4 regions of the Halomonas qinghailakensis genome follow, and region 4 is predicted to be linked to each of the others. Evidence: predicted binding sites of a transcription regulator. Region 4 holds the regulator's gene; each other region holds the start of a gene.
What was found. The regulator FliA, encoded in region 4, starts transcription of late flagellar genes. The targets are predictions, from matches to a motif close to CTAAAGTTNNNNNNNNNNCNGCCGATA.

Region 1 (3,655 bases), 1.3 Mb from region 4:
TACACTTGGTCGCCAAGTTACACAGCACCGAGCTTGCGGAGAAAACAGCGCGGCAAATGGAGTATCGCTGGGATAGATAAAGTAAGTGCCTTGCAGAAGTATTACTTAAAGCCTTATCAGGCGGTTTATAATGTTTCTTATAGCCGCTACGTAACTAAAAATAAGCGGCGATATTAACGTTGAGTGAAGGAAGGTGGTTGGTAATGATTAACACCAAAATATATAAAGCGGTTTATGAACTAGCTGAAAAGCTTATGAAGGCCGCTGCGAAAGATGACCGCGCGACCTTTGAGGCTCTCTATGCAGAGTTGCAGGCGATTTGTATCGATAACGAACACACCGATAAAGATCACCCAGAGCAGTGGGAAACCCTGGCTGACTTTACCGAGGAGTTAGAGGATGCGCTGCCGATCTACCAAAAAGCCCTTGAGAAAGCCATTGCGAAGAACTCGAAAGACCATATGGCTTCTATCGGTTTTTCCATGGCAATGTTGCAAGTAGAGCTAGGCCAAACGGATGAGGCGATCGAAATGCTGCAACATGCTAAAGTCAGCGCCAACAAAATTGAAGATAATGAGTTGCAAGCTGAGATAAATCAGCTGCTCGAAAAGCTAACCTCCAATCAGGACCCCAATTTTGACCAATAACGATATTTTTCGCCGTATCCGCTATGCTTTTGATTTAAAAGATAAAACCATCGTGGATATCTTCGCGCTGGCAGACGTTAGTGTAAGCCAAGAGCAAGTGACCGCTTGGCTAAAAAAAGATGAAGATGATGCTTTCGTTACGATGAAAAATAAAGAGCTGGCGTCGTTTCTTAATGGATTCATCAGTTTTAAGCGCGGCAAGCGTGAAGGCCCACAGCCAGTGCCTGAAGCGCAATTAAATAATAATATGGTTTTCCAGAAGCTGCGTATTGCGCTGAATATGAAAGCCGAAGATGTTTTAGAAGTGTTTGAGCTGGTGGGCTTACCGCTAAGCCACCATGAGCTCAGCGCTTTTTTCCGTAAGCCAAGTCATAAGAATTACCGTGAGTGTAAAGATCAAATGCTACGTAATTTCTTGCTCGGTATTCAGCGCCAGCTACGGCCTGGCTCGAACGACGCAGGTTCTGAGTCTTAAGTTCAGCGCGTTACACCTCGCTTTATGTCACACGGTAATGGTAAGAGGGGAGCACAAGGCCTCTCTGCCTTATCGGCGCTAGCGCTTCACGCACACAAAAATCGCATTGCCTAAAAGGCTATCCCAAGGGGTAATGGTCTGGTAGTTGTGCTCAAATACATGCACCTCAAAATAAGGCGTCAGTAGGGCGGTTAATTCTGTAAAGCTGACCGCTACCATGGGGTGCTCATCGTTCCAAATTTGGGTAGTGTCGGCGTTAGTTTTTTCAATACTCAGCCTAAGCGATTGCTTTTCACCGTGCCCGTCGTAGTGCCAACCCGAGCGAAACGTAAAAACATCATCGTCTTGTTTGGCGCTGTGTTTAACCCATAAATCGTTGTTAATTTTGTTTTTATCCACCGCGTTAAAATAGAAAACGCCGCCCTGTTTTAGCGCGCGGTGGGCGCTGGCAATACACTTTTTTAGCTTTTCAATCCCATCGTTGTAGTGGATTGAGTACAAAAAGCAGGTGATTAAATCAAGAGATTCACTGACTTCGAACGTGCTCATATCTTGCAGTGAAAAAAACGCTTCTGGGCAACGCGTGGCGGCGATATCCAGCATGGGTTGGTTAATATCAAGCCCACTGCTGAGATAGCCAACATCAATAAAGTGACGAACATGAGGACCCGTGCCACAAGCTAAATCAAGGTGCGTATGCCCGCCATTGCCGAAAATCTGATGGAGCCGATGAATGGCGTTGCTTTGCGCTTGGTAGTCGATATCGACGCACATCAAATCGTAGTAGCCAGATAGGTCGGTATAGAGTGCGTTGGCGGACAGATTGGCGGACATAGTAGCCTAATGGTGGGCGCTGTAATATTGGGGGGCGCATAGTAAACGAGCGGAGAAGGTTTTAGAAGCGGGGTGATATCGCTGTTAAAGAAATCCGACGATTTTCCGATAATTGCTTTAGAGGAAAAGTCGCCAAGCCGCCACAAGAGTCAGCCATGTCAAAATCCCCTGTCTTTGTTCTCGCTGCAATACTGCTTAGCCTGACCACCTATTATGCTCAGGCGTCTGCTCAGACGGCAGAAGCAGCGGCGCTTGCGTGGTTAGAATCAATTGATAATGATGAGATCGAACAAGCTTGGGAGACCTCATCGCCACTTCTAAAAACGCCTCTATCGCCCAACATGCTTAGACGTATCATTGAACTAGCACGTCATGAGTTTGGACCGGTAGAATCTCGTCGGAAAGTGCAAGTCTCTCACTACCAATCTATGCCGGGTGCGCCAGATGGTGACTACATGGTGTTTATCTTTCATACCCGATTTGAAAATAAAGCGAGAGGAATTGAGACCGTAACACCTCATCTGGAAAATGGAGAGTGGCGAGTCAGTGGTTATTATGTGCAATAGTTCTTGTAATGGTTCTTTGTAATGGTTCTTTGTAATGGCTCTTTGTAATAGATTTGCGTAAATGAGTGATGCCGTAACCAATAGGAATCAAGGTAGAGATGCTATGCCTAGTATTGCTAATACGCCCGAGCCTCCTTACTACGCGGTTATTTTTACTTCCCTGCGCACCAATATTGATAATGGCTACGATGCAATGGCTGCTCGCATGGTGGAGCTTGCGGCTCAGCAGCGGGGGTTTTTAGGGGTTGAATCTGCTCGAAACGAAGTGGGCGTTACTGTTTCATACTGGACTGATTTGGCTTCGATAAAAGCGTGGAAAGCGCACGCAGAGCATCAGGAAGCCCAGCGACTAGGCCATCAGCAGTGGTACCAGCATTTTAAAACGCGCATTGCCAAAGTCGAGCGAGAGTATGGTGTTTAAAATATCAACTTAGCCTAGGCAGGCTTTTTGCTGATTAAATTTAAGATGCTAACCTCAAGGCAAAGCCAATAATCAGTGTTCCAAATACCCAGCGTTGTAATGTTTGCCTTTTTTGATGGCTGGCAAACCAGCGCTGCATCTGCGCTCCCAGGCAGGCATATAGCGCATCGTACAAAAGCCCTACACCCACTAGCACAGCCCCCAATAAAGTAAACTGGAGCGCAACATCACCCTGTTGGGTGTGAACGAACTGGGGTAATAACACCGAACAAAACAGCAGCGATTTTGGATTTAGCAGGTTCGTTAAAAGACCCCGTCTCCAAGCTAGGTAATAGCTACCGGTGAGCGATGCTTGCGGTTTGTTAGTATCGGTGCGCTGTTTGGTACGAATTAGCTGTACGCCCACCCAAATCAAGTAGGCAGCGCCGAGATAACGAACAGCATCAAAAAGCCACGGGGCGGCTACAAATAGGGCGGCTAGGCCCAAGCCTGCTAACGCCACATGCAGCCCTCGGGCGATAGCTAACCCTAACGCTGTGGCTAGCCCATGTCCTCGGCCTAGCGTACTACTGGTATGCAGCACCAACAGCATATCCGGGCCTGGAATCAGGTAAACAATGGCTAATGCGCTAATAAAAAGTCCGATTTCCATGGCCCCTCCTCAAGATTGCACGTAGTGACTTTATAAAGGGCATGGTACCGTTAAAGTGAT
Region 2 (3,655 bases), 390 kb from region 4:
AATCGCAATGTCTAGCGGCTCGCCAAGCAAGCGCTGGGCAAGGGCGTAGGTACTTTCACCACTCGCCTGGGTAAGCGCGGCAGAGAGCAAATGGCTAGTGCCAGTGGAGTAGAGCATGCGCCCACCGGGTTCATCCACAAACGGGCGGGTGAGCGCATCGTTTACCCAGTGGTTACTGGCGACCCAGGCACCATAGTTGCTGCCCGATGTCCGCTCTAGGCCTGCTTGTAAAGCAAGCAGATGCGCCACGGTAATATCATTCACCCGTGGGTCAACGCCGCTAGGCAGTTGGCCTAACAGCTCCGCTAACGGCTGCTCGGTAGATGCAATAATGCCGTCTTCAATGGCCGCACCGGTAATGGCTGCCAATACGGTTTTTGAAAGCGATTTGATGTTAGCGGGGGTGGAAGGCCCAGGCCCGCCTTGATGACGCTCGTGAACAATATCGCCCTGATAAGCCACCACCACCGTATGCACACGGCGTAGCTCACCCGCTTTTTGGTCAAGCGCTTGCAGTGTGCTGGCTGATGGCTGGCTTGCAGCAGCAAGTGCAGGCAGCAACGGAACCATCGTAAAAACAAACAGTAAAGGAAAAGCAGTAGCGCGCATTGCAGCCCCTTTGGCATCAAGCTTGGCCTTGAATTTGGCGGAGAAGAGAGGGTAGATAGAGAAAAGATAAGTAAACAGGCTTTTTACAAGGACCATGTCTAAGGACTATTTCTAAGGTCTATGCCTAAAGTGCATGTCTAAGGCCTGTATCTCTTGCAACTTTCTTACAGGAGTAACGTTTGAGGAAACAAGCGGCGGTAGGTTCAATAAATCTCAGTAAACGCCAGCTGTGGCTAAAGTACGCAAACATAACCAATCACTGCTAGGCTTGGGGTGTTATTTCAAAGGTAAGCATTCTGTTGCCTTCTTTGAAACCTAAAGCTTGAAAAGTGAAAGCCTCAAACGCAAAAAGCAAGGAGTGCCGTTATGCGTAACATTATCTATATTATTGGCCTAATCGTTGTCGTGCTTTTTATTCTTTCGTTGCTTGGACTGCGCTAATAAACGGCTGAATGTGAGGCCAGCACGCCAAACGCAAGGCGCCCGCACATCCTTACGGTGTGCGGGCGTCTTGGTTTTAACGATTTGGTTTTAACGATAAGAGGTGTTTATCGATAGAACGTTGGTAACGCGAGCGCGATCAAGCGCAGTCAGCGGCACCCTGGCCGAACATATCAAACATCATCTCGCGCCCCATGGGGGTTAGCACAAAGCGGCCATAGTCGTTAAGTTCAGCGGCGCCGCTCTCTTCAAGCACTCGCTGACAGGTTTTCCAGCTGGCGCAGTGGCTATTTAAATCCATCAATTCGCGCCGAGTAAGGCCACTCTGGGGCAGCGTTACGGTTTCGAGTACATGGCCGTTGTCATAAAGCAGCTCGGCAACGGTAGAAAGGCAGTGACGTAGGCTACGCTGCACATGATACGTGGCAGACGCGACGGTAGAGGCTGGGTGTGACACCTCGGGAGTCATAGGTCATTCTCCTGCAAACAGTGCCAAAATGGACGTGTTGCAGTGCATTATACAGTCATTAGTCTGTTAGACCAAGGTCTATGATTTTAGGAAGGAGGTTTAGTAAGCGTGTTCGCCCGCTATTTCACTGGCGAAGGATCAAATTGCCAAATCTTTTACAATTATTTACCTTTTGGCCAGTAGAAAAAGCCATCTAGATTCAAGTTAGAGAATAAATGGCCGATAATGCTTATTAATAAATCACATTCATACGCATGAGCAGCGCCAGCGTGATGGGCGTTTTTTAAAAAAAGGGCAGTAACTTATGGCTTCCATTTCATCACTCGGTATTGGCTCAGGGCTCGATCTCAACGGCTTGTTAGATCAGTTGCAAGATGCAGAGCGGGGAAAGCTTGCGCCAATTGAGCGTCAACTGGAAACCCAGCAGACCAAAATTTCCGCCTATGGTCAGCTGCAAAGTGCACTCTCCCAGTTTCAAACAGCTTCTGCTGGGCTAAACGACAGCGCGCTATACGAAAGCCTTTCCACCAATGTGGGGGGCAGCGCCATTACCGCCACCGCCGATGGCGAAGCGCAGCCCGGCAGTTACAATGTCAGCGTTGAAACACTGGCTACCCGTGGCACGCTAGCCTCTGAAGGGGTGGGAACGGTGGATCAGCCGTTGACCACCGCCGAGCAAACGTTAACGTTTACGTTCGGTGATGGCACCAGCAAAGAGGTCACCATTGGCGCAGATAGCAGCTTAGAAGCTATGCGCGATGCGATTAACGCCAGCGAAGATTCCGGCGTTAACGCCACCATCGTCAACGACGGCACGAACTATCGGCTGGCGCTTAGCTCCAGCGAAACCGGTGCAGACGCTTCTATTACCGGCTTTAGCTTTTCCGATGCTGGCACGGCACCGTTCGCCGCCGACACCGATAACACCCTGCAAGCAGGCACCGATGCCGCCCTGACCGTTAACGGCATCGCCATTACCAGCCCCACCAACCAAGTGGAAGGGGCAATTCAAGGCGTTACGCTTAATCTTCAAGAAGAGGGTGATAGCACCGTGGCAGTCGAGCAGGATACACGCGCTGTTCGTGAAGCGATTACCGGTTTTGTTGATGCTTACAACGACCTAAAAGGCACCATTGGCGAGTTAACCAGCTTCAATGCGGAAACCGGTGCCGCTGGCGAACTGCTTGGCGACAGCGCAGTGCGCACCGTCGAATCGCGTATGCGCAGCGTATTAAGTGGCGGTATTGAAGGCGAGTTTTCAATGCTTAGCGATATCGGTATTTCGCTACAGCGTGACGGCACGCTGTCTATTGATGAAGGCGAACTTGATAACGCTATTGCCAATAATCAGGATGCGCTGTCGGCGTTTTTCGCAGGCGATGCGGATGATTCAGGCATGGCTGGGCAAGTTAACCAAACCCTGGAACAGCTGCTAGGTACCAACGGCGCGGTAAAAGGGGCTATTAGCGGCGCGGAAAACCGCGTGGAGTCTCTGGGTGAACGCTACCTCCGCACGGAACAAACCATCGAGCAGACCATTTCCCGCTACCGCACCCAATTCGGCCAGTTAGATAGCATGATCGCTCAGATGAACCAAACCAGCGATTACCTTACCCAGCAGTTTGATGCCCTTGATGCCCAGCTGGGCCGCAACTAAACGCTAAGCGGTTAAGTCGTTGCTAAACGCCTGGGCATTGACTGCCCAGGCGTTTTTATTAGACGCCCCTTTTTGGCGCTCAGCATAAAAAAAAACACCAAAAGAAAATATCAAACCCATGAAAAAGCGCTAAAGTTGCGCGCTTTTCTGCCGATAACGTTAATATCTATTAACAGGGCGCTCGCAATGCGCCTAACTTACTTGTTGGTTTAGCCTTTTGCACTGAGGAACACCCCGCATGGCGACGATAACCTCTCTTGGCGTTGGTTCTGGCCTTGACCTTACTGGCTTGCTTGATCAGCTGCAGGCCGCCGAGCGGGGTAAACTCGCGCCGATTACGCTTCAAAAGAAGCAGCAGCAGGCGAAAATTTCTGCTTTCGGGCAGCTGCAAACGTCGCTGAACTCGTTTCAAGATGCGGTCGCCAAAATTAACGACCCCAAACTCTACCAAAGCCTTTCCGCCAATGTGCGTGGCACTG
Region 3 (3,655 bases), 390 kb from region 4:
GCTGAAGATGCACTCACCAAGCGCCCTGGTGAAAACGCTGCGTTAACGGTGAACGGCATTGCGATTAGCAGCGCTGACAATAAAATCGAAGGCGCGATTCAAGGCGTAACGCTAAACCTTGCAGAACTCAACATTGCCGAGGGCGAAACCGCCACCAGCACCGTTAACGTAGAGCGCGACACGCTAAAACAGCGCGAAGCAATTAACGGTTTTGTAAAAGCGTTTAACGACCTAAAAGGCACCATTGGCAAACTGACCAGCTTTACCGGCGACAGCGAAACTGCCGGTGAGCTAGTGGGCGACAACACCGTGCGCACCATCGAATCCCGGCTGCGCAGCGTGCTAACCGGCGGCGTAGAAGGCGGCGAGTTATCGACCCTTAACCAGCTAGGCATCACCCTGCAACGGGATGGCAAGCTAAAAGTCGATGAAGAAACGTTAGATAACTTAGTCGCCAACAACCCCCAGGCGTTAAACGCCTTTTTTGCCGGGGATGCAGCAGAAAACGGCATGGCAGGCAGGCTGAACACCACCATCGAACAGATGCTCGGCAACAACGGCGTAGTAAAACTAGCGATTAGCGGCGCAGAAAACCGCGTCAAAAGCCTAGACGACCGCTTCGAACGCATGGAAAAAACCATTGAAGGCACCATCTCCCGCTACCGTAAACAGTTCAGCCAGCTAGATTCAATGATCGCCCAGATGAACAGCATGAGCAGCTACCTCACCCAGCAATTCGATGCCCTGGATAATCAGTTAGGCCGCAAGAAATAATCACGGTGCTGTGCATTGTAGGCAGCAGCGTTAGCTCTGGTTCGACACTTCGACGATGATTTAGGCTTTGCAGTTTATGCTGACTAAGGGCGGCTACGCCGCCATCGCCCACTGGAAGTGGCCTCCTACAATAGAACAGTGGCACGTTATCTTGTAGGAGGAAGCTTTAGCTCGCGATCTCAGCTGCGAAGACAGTGAATAAACCTCAACTTCCCTAAAAGTGCTGCTTCCCTCCTCCTTCAGTTACCAAAAATTACATCTTTTTTTACCAGCCGCCCTAAAGATTCCCCCCGCCGTGCCGTTAATTAACATAACGGCACACACAGTGGCCGAAAAGCAGGCCTACTAGGCCAGTGTCCAAGCAAGGAGAATCACACCATGTCAGTGATCAATACCAACATCACATCGATGATCGGCCAGCAGAACCTGAACAAGTCGCAAAACGCGTTGACCACGTCTATGGAGCGCTTGAGCTCTGGCCTGCGTATCAACAGCGCCAAAGATGATGCAGCTGGTCAAGCCATCGCCAACCGTATGACCGCACAAATCAGCGGCCTGGCTCAGGCACAGCGTAATGCTAACGATGGTATCTCCATCGCACAGACTACTGAAGGCGGTCTGAACCAGATCAACGATAACCTGCAGCGTATTCGTGAGCTAACTGTCCAAGCACAGAACGGCACCAACAGCCAGAATGACCTGCAGTCCATTCAGGACGAAGTGACTCAGCGTTTGAATGAAATTAACCGTATTTCTGAAGAAACAGATTTCAACGGTACCCGTGTGCTTTCTGAAGCTGCCAGCCCGCTAACCATTCAAGTGGGTGCTGAAGATGGTCAGACTATTGACGTTAACATTAAAACTACTAACGCAAACTCCCTTGGCTTAGCTAACTTTGATGTGCGTCAAGCACAGTCTGTTGAGGTTGAAACTGTTAACGCGGTAGGTGGTGATGCAGTACCTGTTCAAGCTGCTGCTGATTTTGACATTACAACTGCCACTGGTGCAGGAGCAGATGGTACGGCTCAAGGGGTCTTTGACGACGGAAATGGCAATTACTTTGTTCAGATTACAGGTAACACTGATCCTGCTGATGATGGTTTTTACGCAGCGACTATCGACAATACTGATGGTACTGTAACTACAACTGGAACTACTCCAGACACTACTGCTATTGATGATTCAGGCATTGATCTTGAAGCTGCTGGGTTCAGTGCAGCTGCTACGTTTACCGTTGTCGAAGATGATAATGGCGACTATTTTGTAGATGTCACTGATGGTACAACACCTGCTAACGATGGTACCTATGCTGCAACTATTGCTGATGATGGAACTGTTAGCTTAGCTGGTACGACTACACCTACTTCTACTGATGCAGCGACTGGTACACCTTCAACTGTCACCAATATCACAACAGCTGCATCTCAGTTTACTGCAGTTACTGAAGTGCCTGGCCCAGGTGCTAGCACCCCTAGCTTTGCAACAGATGCTATTACTGCTGGCATTGATACACCAGAGCTAGTTCAACTAACAGCAGAAGATGGAACAGAGGTTTATGCTATCCAAGACGCGAATGGCGATCGCTTTGCGGCTGATGTTGATGAAACAACCGGTGTAGTAACTGCACAGTCCGTGACCTACACTGACGAAGCGGGCGTTGAGCAGACTTCTGCTGTTCAGCTGGGTGGTATTGATGGTGTTACTGGTTATGTCACAGTGACTGACGCTGAAGGTAATGACACCAACTATTCATCTGAAGCATTGAATGGTGAAGACCTCCAAACAGCTGAAAATGTTGCTCAGGTATCTTTGGCTCAGACCACTGATCCGTTGGCTCAGCTTGATGACGCACTGAAGCAAGTTGACAGCCTACGTTCCGAGTTGGGTGCCGTGCAGAACCGTTTTGAGTCTGCCATCGAGAACTTAAGCACCAACGAAACCAACCTGTCTTCTGCCCGTTCGCGCATCGAAGATGCCGACTACGCAACAGAAGTAGCCAACATGACCCGCGCGCAGATCCTGCAGCAGGCCGGTACGTCTGTATTAGCACAGGCCAACCAGATCCCGCAGTCCGTTCTTTCTCTGCTGGGTTAATCTGAGGCTTAGCTTCGATAGGAAACTTTCTCTATCACTAAGCAGCACAATGAACCGGCTCCCATTGGGGGTCGGTTTTTTGTTGGGGGTAATATGACCAATGAAGAACAACAACACGTTATCGACGAGCTGCAAACAGTCATAGCGGACACTCAAGCCACGCTACAACGCTTTGAAGACACCGGCATGGATAAAGAGATGCCGGAGGACTATGAAAAGCTGCTGGATATTTTAGACGGCGCGGTGAAACAGCAGCGTGAGCATACTAGGTGATGTTGGAGGGGTGAAGAGCCGTTGCTTTAGACCAAGGTTTGCTGGCGATTGCGGACTTTTTTGCCATAATCTATTAGCATGCTTATTTGTTGGCTATGCTTCTGACAATAGAGTACTTTTATAAGGCGAGGGCGTGAAGGCGCGGTGGGTGCCAGGGATGAGAAACTAGTATGGATACTTATACGCTTACGTTGATGGTGGCGATTGTTACGATGTGGGTCAGCCTGACCTGTGGTTTTGTCGCTATGTATTTAATTCTTAGCGATGGGGCTAGAGGCGCTCTCCAACCGGCTAATAAACCCCGAAAGCTTTCGATGGGTACAAAAGCGCAAGTAGAAGATGTCCCCACGTTGGCAAATGAAGGCAGTACGTCTTGGGGTGTGCAGGTGGTGTTTGAAACCCCTTCCCCTGGGCTAAACGAGCGCTTAAGTGTGGCGCTGGCATCTGCTGGCGCGGTGTATGAACCTAATACAAAAGCTTTTACGGTGACGGGGGAGTCTTCCCTTAACCCAAT
Region 4 (3,655 bases):
TTGGCACACACGGCTGTTACACCAGGGTGAAGCGATGGGAGCGGCAGTACATTTGCTACCTGTATTCCCTGACCCTACCACGTTAGCGTGGCTAGAAGACCAACACCTGACTTGGATCACACTAGTAACGGCTGCCCAGCGGGTATACTGTCAGGGCGAACGTTATACCCAGCGCCAGCTATTCACAGATAGCCCGCTTTCACATCACACTGATCTGCGCTTTCGTGGCCAAACGATGCAGCTATGGAGTACTTATATCAAGGTGGAAGATGCCGCTGGCACTCCGCTATTGGCATGGGTTGGTGATGTTCGTGATCCGGAAAATGGCAAACGTATCGCGCGTCGTTACTGGCTAACGCCTGCCCGATTAGGCGCAGACGTACTTTCGCTGCTGGTTATCCAGCTTCAAAGCGAAGGGTTATCGAGCCTAACCAAACGTGCTTGGCAGCAGTTGAAAGAGGCGGATAACGGTGAGGTAAGTACCGAAGTGCGCTTGTTGATGGCCAGTGGTATCGCTGCAACAGTGGGGCACCTAGATGCTGCTAGCGATGAGGCGTCGGTAGCGCTGCGTTCCGATCTATTAAGACTACTGGGCACCGCGCGCAAACGGCGCGATACAGCGATGTTAGATGCGCTTGTCCACGCGTTTATGGCGCGTGATGCTATTCGCCAACTTAGCAGCGTTAGCCGAGAGGGGCTGGTATGAGCGCCGACGATCAGGCGGCGGGCCTTCGCAAGTGGGCAGATTTACAGCGCCAGCAGCGCCAAGTGCCATCAGTAGAGGGCGAACCTGCTGGGGGCGAGCCTGTGGAAGAGAAGTTGGCGGTTGAGCCACGGGAGAATACGACAGATCATATAATGTCGCCGTTAATCGCTGCGCCAACGCCAACGCCAACGCCAACGCCAACGCCAACGCCAACACCAACGCCAACGCCAACGCCAGTTCCGCAAAAACCGCTTATTGTGGTTGGTCTGCTTAACGGTGGAGAGCAGCAGGTGGCAAAAGTAAAAGGTCGCTTGGCGCAGTGGTCGGTATTAGGCCGTCGCTGGGCTGGTGATCCGGATGATTGGGACATTCGCATCGTTAATGCTGAAGCCGACGACCTTAGCCAACTGAAAGCTCGCTACTCGCGCTGGGCCTTGTGGATTAATAGCGATGCTGATGCCTTCGCACAGATGTATCGTGTTCTTCGACACGTGCATGAAAACGGTGGTCCAAGGCAGTTGTTAGCATTGCATGAGCCTCATTTGTCGCGCAGAGGCCTGCTCGATAACTTACGAGAAGCAGCCCGTTACTATCTGGATATAGAGCTTTTACTGCTTGCGCGATAACGCTAGCCTGACGCAATGTGGCCGCGTCTTAACTGCGGTATCCAGTGCTTTTATAAGGAATAACAATGCACCTGCCTACCAGTTTCAAGAAGCACCGCCGCAACACACATGTGACGCAAGAAGTTTTCACCTAATGATTTGTTTCAAAAATGCTAGCCCAAAAAATGTTAGCTTTAAAATCGGCTGGTTAGCCGTTGGCCCAACGCCCGCTCGACTGCTCAAAAGCATAGCGATGGTGGCACTAAGCGTTGTCAGCGGAAGTGTCTATGCCGCGACTGGAAGTTGGAGTACAGAGGTACCCAGCGTGTTTGTCACGATGAGTGACCGCGCAATCAGTAGCCAGCCTATTGAACCACCAACGGAGGCACAGGTAGAAGGTGCTGTGATAGGGCGTATTCATTGGCGCTTTCAAATGCCAGCCAATACGCCAGTGAATGCGTGGCTATGTCATCCTGAACAGTGCGTTCCCTTAACGGCAATGCGGGGGATGACTTCAGCATTAGCCGGTAAACAGGTGGATGGGCCGCTGCACTTTCGTTTCTCATTAGCACCGGGCCAGCGACCAGTGCGAGTGCAGAAATTGCAAGTGATCGTGAACTACCAGTGAACAGTGTTTAGCCGTGAGGCATCAGGATGTATACAGCACAAGGCAGGATTAAACAGAGCGAGCTGTTAACTCAATACATGCCACTGGTAAGGCGTCAGGCCTTAACGCTGCAGGTAAGATTACCCGCGAGTATTGAGTTAGATGATCTTATTCAGGCGGGCATGGTGGGTTTATTAGAAGCGTTGGGGCGTTTTGATGCTTCCCAGGGGGCAACATTTGCCACGTTTGCAAGCCAGCGTATTCGCGGCGCTATGATGGATGAGTTGCGCACGCGTGACTGGTTGCCTCGTAGCGTCCGTCGCTCTGCTAGGGCCGTCGATAATACAGTGAGACGCCTTGAACAGCAGTTAGGACGCCCGCCAGAAGAGAGCGAAATTGCGCGGGATTTAGCAATGCCTCTGAATGAGTATCAACAATTACTCAATGATACTAATAGTGGTCAATTACTGCCCTTTGAAGAGCTAGTGGCCGAAGGGAGTGAGCCAGCAAAAGAAGATGCAAACAATTTGCCCTTCGATCAGCTGTTAGACCACCAGCAGCGCCAGTCGTTAATTGATGCTATTGAGGCGTTGCCCGAGCGCGAAAAGCTGTTAATGGCGTTGTATTACCAAGAAGAGCTGAACCTTAAAGAAGTGGGAGCAGTACTGGGCGTGACTGAGTCTCGCGTCTCCCAGCTCCACAGCCAAGCAATTAGCAGGCTTCGTGCTCGTTTGTATGATGCCGCCTAAGACCTATTTAAATCGCTAATAACCGGCGAGGAGCCGTTGATGAATCCATCTACGTTGATCGGCATTTTTGCCAGCATGGTATTGCTAGTAAGCGTGCTGTTTTTTACCGCAGAGTCACCCGAGAGTTTTCTTAATTTACCGGGGTTAGCCATTGTAGTGACGGGTACCTTGGCAGCGACCTTTATCAGTTATCCACTGAAGGAAGTGCTCCGTGTAGTGCGCTTAGTAGGCCTAGTCTTTCGGCGTGAAAATACCTATGTGCGCGATGACATTAACGAGCTGGTTTCCATGGCGCGGCTATGGTTTAAAGGAGATGTCAGGGCGGTTGAAAAGGAGCTAGAGCATACTCGAAACCCCTTTTTGCGCACCGGCATTCAATTAGTAATTGCGAATACAAAAGAAGACGAAATTTTCGATATGTTGCGCTGGCGCATCGCACGATTAAAAGCGCGAGAGCATGCTGAGGCGCAGATATTTCGTACCATGGCCACCTACGCGCCCGCCTTCGGTATGATTGGCACATTGGTGGGGTTGGTCAATATGCTGGAAGTAATGGATGCGGGAGATCTTGATGTTATTGGCCCGCGTATGGCAGTAGCCCTGCTGACAACGTTCTATGGTATTTTGCTGGCTAACCTAGTGTTCAAGCCTATTGCCGTCAAGCTAGAGCGGCGAACGGAAGAGCGACTCATCACCATGAACATGGTGTTGGAAGGCATTTCCCTGATTACCAAACGACGCCTACCCTCATTTATTGAAGAAACGCTTAACTCCTTTATCGTCAATTATCATGACGAAATTCGCGATGCCACGGTAAAGCCGCGACCAACGGCTAGCCCTGCGGCAAAAGGATAGCGCGATGCTTGATCGGGATTCACGGCATGCATTAGAGCTACCCCCTGTTTCCGGTGAAGGAGATGAAAGCTGGCTTACCAGCTACCTAGACGTGTTGACGCTGTTAATCACGCTGTTTGTGTTGCTGCTTGCC

Region 1: the regulator FliA is predicted to act here: its motif matches at 2,041-2,067, upstream of M0220_RS00705 (DUF4019 domain-containing protein).
Region 2: the regulator FliA is predicted to act here: its motif matches at 1,718-1,744, upstream of fliD (flagellar filament capping protein FliD).
Region 3: the regulator FliA is predicted to act here: its motif matches at 1,052-1,078, upstream of M0220_RS17355 (flagellin N-terminal helical domain-containing protein).

Annotation. Positions count from the first base shown of each region.
Region 1 covers NZ_CP096973.1:143,293-146,947, reverse strand. The annotation lists gene M0220_RS00725 (DJ-1/PfpI family protein) at 1-80, shown strand, start outside; gene M0220_RS00720 (hypothetical protein) at 204-647, shown strand; gene M0220_RS00715 (YehS family protein) at 637-1,122, shown strand; gene M0220_RS00710 (class I SAM-dependent DNA methyltransferase) at 1,201-1,944, opposite strand; gene M0220_RS00705 (DUF4019 domain-containing protein) at 2,112-2,522, shown strand; gene M0220_RS00700 (antibiotic biosynthesis monooxygenase family protein) at 2,626-2,943, shown strand; gene M0220_RS00695 (LysE family translocator) at 2,984-3,595, opposite strand.
Region 2 covers NZ_CP096973.1:1,880,576-1,884,230, forward strand. The annotation lists gene M0220_RS08890 (serine hydrolase domain-containing protein) at 1-609, opposite strand, end outside; gene M0220_RS08895 (hypothetical protein) at 1,190-1,519, opposite strand; gene fliD (flagellar filament capping protein FliD) at 1,824-3,176, shown strand; gene fliD (flagellar filament capping protein FliD) at 3,415-3,655, shown strand, end outside.
Region 3 covers NZ_CP096973.1:1,884,635-1,888,289, forward strand. The annotation lists gene fliD (flagellar filament capping protein FliD) at 1-774, shown strand, start outside; gene M0220_RS17355 (flagellin N-terminal helical domain-containing protein) at 1,153-2,868, shown strand; gene M0220_RS08920 (hypothetical protein) at 2,962-3,141, shown strand; gene M0220_RS08925 (hypothetical protein) at 3,312-3,655, shown strand, end outside.
Region 4 covers NZ_CP096973.1:1,492,760-1,496,414, reverse strand. The annotation lists gene flhF (flagellar biosynthesis protein FlhF) at 1-706, shown strand, start outside; gene M0220_RS07065 (hypothetical protein) at 703-1,332, shown strand; gene M0220_RS07060 (flagellar protein FlhE) at 1,466-1,939, shown strand; gene M0220_RS07055 (RNA polymerase sigma factor FliA) at 1,966-2,667, shown strand; gene M0220_RS07050 (motility protein A) at 2,707-3,522, shown strand; gene M0220_RS07045 (OmpA/MotB family protein) at 3,527-3,655, shown strand, end outside.